DNA from 4 places in the Fictibacillus sp. 5RED26 genome. Region 3 is predicted to be linked to each of the others. Evidence: riboswitches for the same ligand, from Rfam matches in the RefSeq annotation. Region 3 holds a riboswitch; each other region holds the start of a gene.
What was found. Region 3 has a riboswitch for cyclic di-GMP ahead of IHV10_RS04235 (GGDEF domain-containing protein). Riboswitches for the same ligand answer to the same signal wherever they lie in the genome.

Region 1 (2,202 bases), on a different contig from region 3:
TTACCGGAGTTTCCTATACGACAGCGCTTTTCATCTTCTCTGGCTCTGTCCTCGTGTATGTGATTGCCGGCGGCTTTCGTGCGGTTGTAATCACAGATGCAATACAAGGTGTCGTCATGGTAATCGGAACCGTCATCATATTGGCCGGTACGATTATCGCAGGTGGGGGTATCGAGAACATCATGAGCGAGTTGCGAGCGGAGAACCCGAATCTTATTTCGCCTTATGGTTCTGATCAATCGCTTACTCCTCTCTATGTATCATCGTTTTGGATCTTGGTTGGTGTTGGAGTCGTAGGATTGCCGCAAATATCGGTGAGAGCGATGAGCTACAGAAATGCAAAAGCGATGCATCGGGCGATGATCATCGGAACGTTTGTTGTGGGGTTCATCATGCTAGGTATGCATCTAGCTGGTGTATTCGGAAGAGTCGTGCTACCGGGAATTGAAGTGCCGGATAAAGTGATGCCGCTTTTAGCACTCGAAGTATTGCCAGGGTGGTTAGCCGGTATCGTGTTGGCAGCGCCTTTAGCTGCAGTCATGTCAACGGTGGACTCAGTGCTCTTACTCGTAAGTTCTGCAATTATTAAGGACGTGTATATTAATTACATCAAACCAGATGCTGAAGAGCAATTTGTAAAAAAATTGAGCTTTGGGATAACAGCGGTTGTTGGACTGAGCGTATTCGCAATGGCGATTAACCCGCCTGACTTGTTGATCTGGCTGAATCTGTTTGCCTTCGGAGGACTAGAAGCTGCCTTCATATGGCCAATCGTATTGGGGTTATATTGGAAAAGAGGAAATGCGAACGGAGCGATTGCCTCTCTGATCGTAGGGGTAGGATCCTATATGTTCCTACATCTTAACTATCCAAATCTTTGGGGCATGCACACAGTAGTGCTGCCAATCGTACTTTCCTTGATTGCCTACATTGTGGGAAGTTTCACAAAGGGGGTCAGACCCCAGACAAATACATTCTAGAAGACAATGTCCACACTCGGTGGACATTGTCTTCTTTCATTTCTCACCTTCAGCACCATCTTCTTTTCTACAATAAAATACTAAAAAAACAATTTATAGTAATATCTTACTAAATACCCATTTACAGAGAATGTGGCTGGTGGTAATTTTATATCAGAATATAATTAGATAAGTGTGGAGCTGTGAAGGTTATTCTGTATGTGGGCGCTTGGAATAACTGAAGCTAGTAGCGCAACCGACCGCTTTCTTTATTTGTTCTCTAGATAAAGGAAGGGGTATTTATTATGGAAATTTCACGCAAAGAAAAATTCAGTACGAAGAAAAAGACAACTAAGAAATGGCCGAAGATAGTTTTAGCGACTACGATTGCACTTGGTGTAGGTACTACATCTGCGTATGCAGCAAATCCAAATCTTGCAAACGACTTATATAATAAGATTATGGAATATACATACCAATCTGAGATCGAGAGTGAGTTAAACAAAGAGAAGAATGACTTGCTTAAGAATGTGAATGTAGCGATAAAAGGAATTGTTGCGGATGCCAAGAAGGATTTGGATTCTAACAAAGAAAAGATCATTCAAGACAAGAAAAAAGAACTAGAAACGCATTATAAACAAGAACTCGCAGAAATAACGAAAAGAAAGAACGAAGCAGTAAATAAAAAGACCGAGAACATGAGCACGGATGCGACACGTTCTTCCGAGCAAAAGAAAGCGGACATTTCTTCAGCCATTCAAAAAGAAATTCAAGAGTCTGATATAAATAAAAAATAATAACTTATTAAAAGAGCGGAATCTTCATTCTCCGCTCTTTTCCTTTTTCTGATATCCTAGAATATAGAAAATCTATGAACGGAGACAACACTATGAAAAAACTATTTCTAACACTTGGGATCCTCTTTGCTGTATACGCAACGGCCATGCTGCTTCAAACGACCAACATGGATATGGGTCTTGCGGTTTTCTTCTTGTTAGGTGCATTTTTCTTCATCCTTTTCTTCCGTTACAACACAGCTATGAAACTATTTAAAACGTACAAAAAAACGACGCTGACCGTCCTAATTACAACCATTCTATTTGCAGCAACGCTAGAAACTCTTATTCTTACATCTGCCAACACTGATCCTGAGAAGGTTTCCTCCAAGATAGATTCGATCCTCGTACTTGGTGGCGGAACGAAGAACAATCGACCAGGTGCTGTCCTAAAAGGTCGGCTAGAT
Region 2 (2,202 bases), on a different contig from region 3:
CTAGGAACACCTTGAATGCTGAATCAATCCAAAACAACATTACATCTTCGCCTTCAAATTGAAAAATACCTTTTGCTATGTCCCAATGAAAAGAAGAACCATTAACATCTACACTTTTTTGAGAATCCATTAGTTCATTTGGCGACTGCTTCATTTATAATCCTCCATAGACAAAAATAGTAGACACCCTTTTCCCGTACCCTAATTCTATAAACATTAAACATTAGTGTGGGGTCTGACCCCACACAAATACAAAACCTTCATTATGTATATTCCACGAAGACACCCGCAAAGGGAAAAACCACGTAAAAACCACCTGATGCAATCAGGTGGTTAGTTTTGTTTGTTTTTCCATTTGTTAAATTCGAGAAACTCTTTAAATTGCTCTTTGCTTACACCAGAACCCATGGCTTCTTTCACTAATTCAGCCCATTCCTGATCTAGGTTTTTTGTATCAACTTCAGCTTTGATTAAGTGATCTACAGAAATATTCAATACATCCGCAATCTTTTCGAGAAGCTGTATCGAAGGGTTTTGTTGAATATTTCGTTCTAGGGCACTTATATACGATTTTGCTACCCCTGCTTTATCAGCCAATGCTGTAATGGAGAGGCCTTTTTCGGTACGGTATTTTTTTACTCGCTCACCAATCATCATTTGCAATCCCCATTTAAGAAATAATTTGCCTTTATTATATCTTTCTGTATGAGGTAAGTAAATAAATTCTGTGACTTGCTTACTATTTCAATGAATTAATTTCCTTGCAATTGATAGTTTTCTAACGTTAATTGGGGATTTTGTAAAAAACGAATAATCTCTTCTTTAGTAAAACCTTGATCTCTCGCTTCTTTAATCAATTCAATCCACTCGTGATCCAGCTTAAACGTATTTTCCACTAAGAACCCCTCCAGAAAGTAAATGATATCCAGGTAACCCGGCGATCGTAGCTTTTTAAGTTAAGCTTTAGACCCGTGGCTTTGCGCCCACTTCTTTCGAAAATGTTTGCCCTTGTCTGAAGGATAATTAGGACCTATTCCCTAACTCAAATTGATTATATACAAGCTAAATAGAAAATGTTGTCAGAAAATGACTGTAATAAAAATGTAATATAAGGAAGCGTAATAAGACCCCTATAAAACAAATTTAAAGGAATGATGCAGGTTATGTTGAAATTATTCTTAATAAATACCCATTAAACTAATTTTAGCTGCTGAAAGGATGAATAAATTGTCTAACAAATTGCCAATGAATTTGTCGAATCAACTCAGTTTACCAGTGATTAACGCCCCAATGTTTCTTGTATCGAGTCCTGATATGGTGATTGAAAGCTGTAAGAACGGAATAATAGGTACCTTTCCATTACTGAATGCAAGAACCTCCGATCTATTAGAAAATTGGATGAAACATATTTCAGAAGAGCTGAGTAATGCCAGGGAAAAAGATCCTTCGGCAAAGATTGCTCCATGGGGTGTTAACTTAATCGTTCACCGAACGAATAAACGTTTTGAAGAAGATTTGGAGCTAATAAAGAAATATGAACCGCCAGTGGTGATTACTTCTCTTGGTAATCCAAGCGATGTTGCTAAAATCGTTCACGGGTACGGTGGTCTCGTATTCTCTGACGTTATCTCGCTTGATCACGCGCGTAAGGCTGCTAAGACGGGCATTGATGGATTAATACTCGTGTGCAGTGGAGCAGGTGGCCATGGTGGGACGTTAAATCCGTTTGCTTTCTTAAAAGCCGTAAAGGAATTCTGGGATGGGATGACGATTCTAGCTGGGGCTATTTCTACAGGTGAAGAAATACTAGCTGCCAAGGTTCTTGGAGCCGATCTCGTATACATGGGAACGCGCTTTATTGCGACGCAAGAATCTTCGGCGAGCGAAGATTACCGGCAGATGTTAATAGATTCTACTCTTGAGGATCTTGTTTATACGGATGCGATTAGTGGAATAAAAGGAAACTACCTGCTTCCATCCTTACAAAGAGCGGGATTTGATGTGGAAAACTTGATGAAAAAGGATGATGTTGACCTCTCGTTCTCTGAATCCAAAGCAAAAGCATGGAAAGACATCTGGTCCGCAGGACAAGGTGTTGGCAGTGTGAAGAAAATCTCTACCATTCAGGAAGTAGTAGATGACCTAAAGGAAGAATACAAAAAAGCATTAAAAACAAAGGAAGCTATGAGTATTATCCCTTAA
Region 3 (2,202 bases):
AGCTCCACCAGTAAGCTGCATCAACCATGCATAAGCAAGACAATCAAAAACAATTCCACCTCTTGTAAAAACCCGGTAGTACAGTGACGTCTCTGGCAATCGGTGTAAGACAATTTGTGTGGATGTCATATATATAATGCCGATTATAAAAAGGATCGGAAAAGTATCCGTTTCATAATTCAAGACGCTTGATATAGGTTGATAATAAAAAACAGGTATACAAAGAATTAAAAAGAACCACCGTAACAAAGATGATATGGTTTCAGAACGGTGTTCCGTAATCGTAAATGAATCTTTCATGCGTTCAACTTCCTTTACGTTATACGATCTGCGAAAAACATAGCAGAAAGGCCCATTATTTTACATGATCAAATCAGTGATTTATTCTCACTTCTAGCTCTTTTGTTCGTGTACATACGCTCATCAGCAAGCTGCAGGTAATAGTCTATGTTTTCACATGCATCTGCAAGTAATTCTATTGCACCATATGCCAATGAGATGGATTCATTCCAAACGATAAGCTGACTCTCTAGTTTTTCAGTTAAGATGTATGCTTCATCTTCAGTAATTCCTGGTAAAAGAAAAACAAATTCATCTCCACCGAATCTAAATCCAGAGAACAATTTTAGTCGCTTTGAAAGTTCTGCGATCTGCTGAAGTATCTCGTCACCCGCGTGATGCCCTAGCTCGTCATTGATTAATTTAAAGTTATTGATATCAAACATGACAAGTGTAAGAGGAAGCTTAAGTCTATTTGCCTTTTCTAGCTCCTTTTCTAAACAATCATAAAAGTAGCGACGATTATACAGATTTGTTAATGGATCACGAATGCTAATCTCCTTAAGATCTTTAAACTGTTGAGAAGAGAAACCGCTTAGAAATCCTGTAACAGCATGGTGAGAAATCCGGTTCCAGCGATCTAACATAAATAGTTGTATAACTAACGGCTCGTTGGACGTTGCTTTTTTCACTTCAAATAAAACGGATTCACTAATACTCGTTGTAAAACACGCAAGTGCTTGATGAGGAATTCGTTGATGCCTTAAAAAATGAATACCTGATCGAAACGCTTTCTGCTCTCCTTGTTTTAAAAAGGATTTGAATCGTTCTTCTTCTAAAAACACTGCATGCACAATCCCGCGTAAAAATTTCTCTAGTATCTTCTCGTATTGCTCAACAAAACCGTTTAGAAACGTATGAAAGTCTTCATTTTTTCTTAGATGTTCTTTGTGTGTATGTATCATGGCTGGAATAGACTTCATAAATTCTGGTAACAAGTTTTTTTTGAGTGCGCGTAAGTCTAGTTGGAAGTTTTCCATTCTACAACCCCTCAAATCCCTCAAAAATTACATACAAAAAGCCATCACCTAATAAAGGGAATGGCTTCAATTTATGTTTTAGATACTTTTAACCTCTATGAACACATTATTCCTGCAGAGAAACTACAAAATACGAGAATAAAGCTTCATAGAAACGCTTGTGTCTAAACACGAGTCCGTTTCCCTTTGGCAACCGGCTGCCATTGCATGTTCACCATACTTTAGGCCCATAGCTTTGCGTCCCAGCTTTTCAACTGGTTTGCCCTTAATAACAAAGGTTTTTATTGATTTATAGTTATTATATCCTACTAAGGTAATTTGTGCCAATGATTTTAATAGTTCTTTAATCCTATTATTTTAGGCTTTGTTTTTTGGATATTTTTAACTTTCTATAGTACCTATACCCAATCCTTACTCCATTCAAAACAATATAAGGAATCTTTATTGGAAAGTAATACAGCGTTTTCTTGTAAAATGTAAAATAAGCTTTCCTTAAATCTTTCCATTTCCTGCAAGTTTCGTATCGGCTAAAATCAGATACGTCTACAATAATTCCTCTATTATTGGATATCATGACATTTTTTCCATGTACATCGTTAGGAAACAATCCTTTGTCTTTTGCATGCCTCACTGCTTCATCGATGTCATAAATCACATTTTCAGGAATTTTTACACCTTTATGCACACAGTCGTACAGAGTCATTCCTTCAATACGTTTTAAGATTAAAAAACGTTGTTCGGAATAATAACAAACAGAAAATCCAGGGTGTGTTCCTAGTCGATCATAAACCTTTTTTTCCTCTAATAATCCATGCTCATCCCTGCCGTAAATCTTAACTACATATGCTGGATGTTCAGGATGTGAAAACACCGCTGCATAGTT
Region 4 (2,202 bases), on a different contig from region 3:
CGTTATAAAAGGAGCCGCCCTTATGCTAGGTATTTTTACATTCGGGATGCTCGTTACACTTCTTTGGCTTTTATACCATCTATTTATCAGTTTTCCAGACCGTCCCTTACATAATCAATGGGGATTTGTGAGGTATACCTATAAATACCCTGACTTACTATTAACAGGAGTCTTTTATAGTTTAGGGCTTTGGGTCAGTAACTGGATTATTTGGTTTGGTGAGGGATCGGTGAATGTACTGCATACATTTCGTTATCACCCTGATTATGATACAGCTCTATTTTGGTCCTTCTTGACTATTATTCCTACGATGATGACATTTATAGTTTCTATAGAAACAAGGTTTTATAAAAAATATTGGACGTTTTACGGCTTTGTGAATGAAGGTGGAAGTTTAGATCAAATACAAGAAAGTAAGAAAGTGATGATTAGAGTCTTAAAAGAAGAAGTGATTCGTCTTATCAGAACGCAAGGGTTATTTACTCTACTTGTCCTCTTATTGCTGCCTCGGTTTGTTACGTGGTTCGAGTGGAGTGCTGATTTCTTTGAATTAATGCCGATTACACTAGTAGCTGTCTTTTCAATTAGTCTTGTTTTAACACTATCACTTCTTCATCTATACTTCGATGATCGAAGAGGAGCTTGTATAACTACTTTCATATTTTTCATCATAACTTTTGTACTAACTCTATTGTTGCTCCCGCTTGGTTTTGATTGGTATGGAGTAGGAATAGCTGTGGGGGCTTCGCTTTCTTTTACATATGGTGGCCTTCGATTAATATCATATGTAGGCGAAGCTGATTTTCATATTTTCACAAAAAGAGATCCTAAATATTATCAAAATTCTTTAGAAAGATTTATTTCCAATTTTTCTAAAAAATAGATATTCACTATTGTTTTTTGAATTCAAAACCTATAAAATGGAAATAATTAATTTAATACTGTGGTGATGGGCAAACTTGGTGAAAACCAAGGACGCAAAGATATGGGTCTTCGATTCTAACAATAGAATAAAGATTGCCAGTCCGCGAAACCAACCCATCCCTCGTATGAATCGGGGGAATTTTTTATGAAAAAGTGGTTATTAATCATGGCAATCTTTACTTTTGGTTTTTTTTCATTACATCCTAAACACAGTTCTGCTCAAAGTGGACAAAGTACTCTGCAACAGGTCAAAAATTACAAGATTTATTATTCGGCACCAACAGATCGTATTCTTAAGAAGTTAAGTAGTTACGATTTAGTTGTGATCGAACCACAGTTATACACAAAAGAGCAGATTCAATATCTTCAACAAAATGGCACGATTGTTCTTGGTTATATTAGTGTTATGGAAACACCGACGTGGAACAAACAGAGATTGGAACTTCTAGCTGATAGTGACTATTTCAAAAGAAGTGGTGCTAGAGTTCATTATGAGCAATGGGATTCTTATCTAATGGATATAGCGAGTGTTCACTATCATAAAGTCTTAATGGATGAAATGGAAAGACAAGTTAATGCAAAAGGAATGAATGGTGTTTTCTTTGATACCGTTGGGAATATTGACAACGAACATTTGGAGAATAACGCTGCTATATATAAAAAGCAATTAGATGGACTTCTTGCTTTTTTAGATAAGAGTGATCGAAAATTTCCGAATCTCCTAATGGTACAGAATTGGGGTATGGAAACCATTCAACATACTCATAAGTATATGGATGGTTTCATGTGGGAAGGTTTTGACTACAATGAAGTTTCAACAGATGAGTGGGCTCAGAATCAGATTAGTAAGTTGAAAAAGATACAACAAATGGGAAAAACTCAAATTATGACGGTGTCTACAAAGTTAGAACGTAAAAGCAAAAATTACGCAGAAAAATTTAACTTTTTACATTATCATGATAAAAAATCGTATGATGTATTTTAAATCATCAACGATAACATGAAACCAATAAAATGATTGCTTCCTATATTAAGCTTAATGAAAGAAAAGCCAGCGTTGCAAGATACGCTGGCTTTTTTCTATATTTGTTTAGTTATAACTAATCGCTTGTTTACCCATCTGTTCCCAAGCGGCAATGAAATTGTTTAATCGAAGCTTTCTATTCTTTTGGTTTGAAAGTGGATCGTTAAAATAAACATATCCACCGCTATAACCTGTTACCAAGACGGAATGCTCACGGTACGTCACTTTAATCTTACCTTGTGGTGTGTAGAAGT

Region 1: it holds a riboswitch for cyclic di-GMP, as region 3 does, so the genes downstream of both, IHV10_RS09090 (hypothetical protein) here and IHV10_RS04235 (GGDEF domain-containing protein) in region 3, are expected to answer to the same signal.
Region 2: it holds a riboswitch for cyclic di-GMP, as region 3 does, so the genes downstream of both, IHV10_RS09265 (anti-repressor SinI family protein) here and IHV10_RS04235 (GGDEF domain-containing protein) in region 3, are expected to answer to the same signal.
Region 4: it holds a riboswitch for cyclic di-GMP, as region 3 does, so the genes downstream of both, IHV10_RS10520 (endo alpha-1,4 polygalactosaminidase) here and IHV10_RS04235 (GGDEF domain-containing protein) in region 3, are expected to answer to the same signal.

What each region holds. Positions count from the first base shown of each region.
Region 1 covers NZ_JACZDU010000002.1:161,159-163,360, forward strand. The annotation lists gene panF (sodium/pantothenate symporter) at 1-980, shown strand, start outside; cyclic di-GMP riboswitch class II at 1,148-1,230, shown strand; gene IHV10_RS09090 (hypothetical protein) at 1,265-1,756, shown strand; gene IHV10_RS09095 (YdcF family protein) at 1,849-2,202, shown strand, end outside.
Region 2 covers NZ_JACZDU010000002.1:189,397-191,598, forward strand. The annotation lists gene IHV10_RS09255 (STAS domain-containing protein) at 1-154, opposite strand, end outside; gene IHV10_RS09260 (helix-turn-helix domain-containing protein) at 334-654, opposite strand; gene IHV10_RS09265 (anti-repressor SinI family protein) at 753-896, opposite strand; cyclic di-GMP riboswitch class I at 926-1,017, opposite strand; gene IHV10_RS09270 (NAD(P)H-dependent flavin oxidoreductase) at 1,228-2,202, shown strand.
Region 3 covers NZ_JACZDU010000001.1:790,922-793,123, reverse strand. The annotation lists gene IHV10_RS04240 (GGDEF domain-containing protein) at 1-300, opposite strand, end outside; gene IHV10_RS04235 (GGDEF domain-containing protein) at 369-1,319, opposite strand; cyclic di-GMP riboswitch class I at 1,505-1,593, opposite strand; gene IHV10_RS04230 (serine/threonine protein kinase) at 1,672-2,202, opposite strand, start outside.
Region 4 covers NZ_JACZDU010000002.1:457,077-459,278, forward strand. The annotation lists gene pelG (exopolysaccharide Pel transporter PelG) at 1-883, shown strand, start outside; cyclic di-GMP riboswitch class I at 943-1,033, shown strand; gene IHV10_RS10520 (endo alpha-1,4 polygalactosaminidase) at 1,070-1,909, shown strand; gene IHV10_RS10525 (C39 family peptidase) at 2,015-2,202, opposite strand, start outside.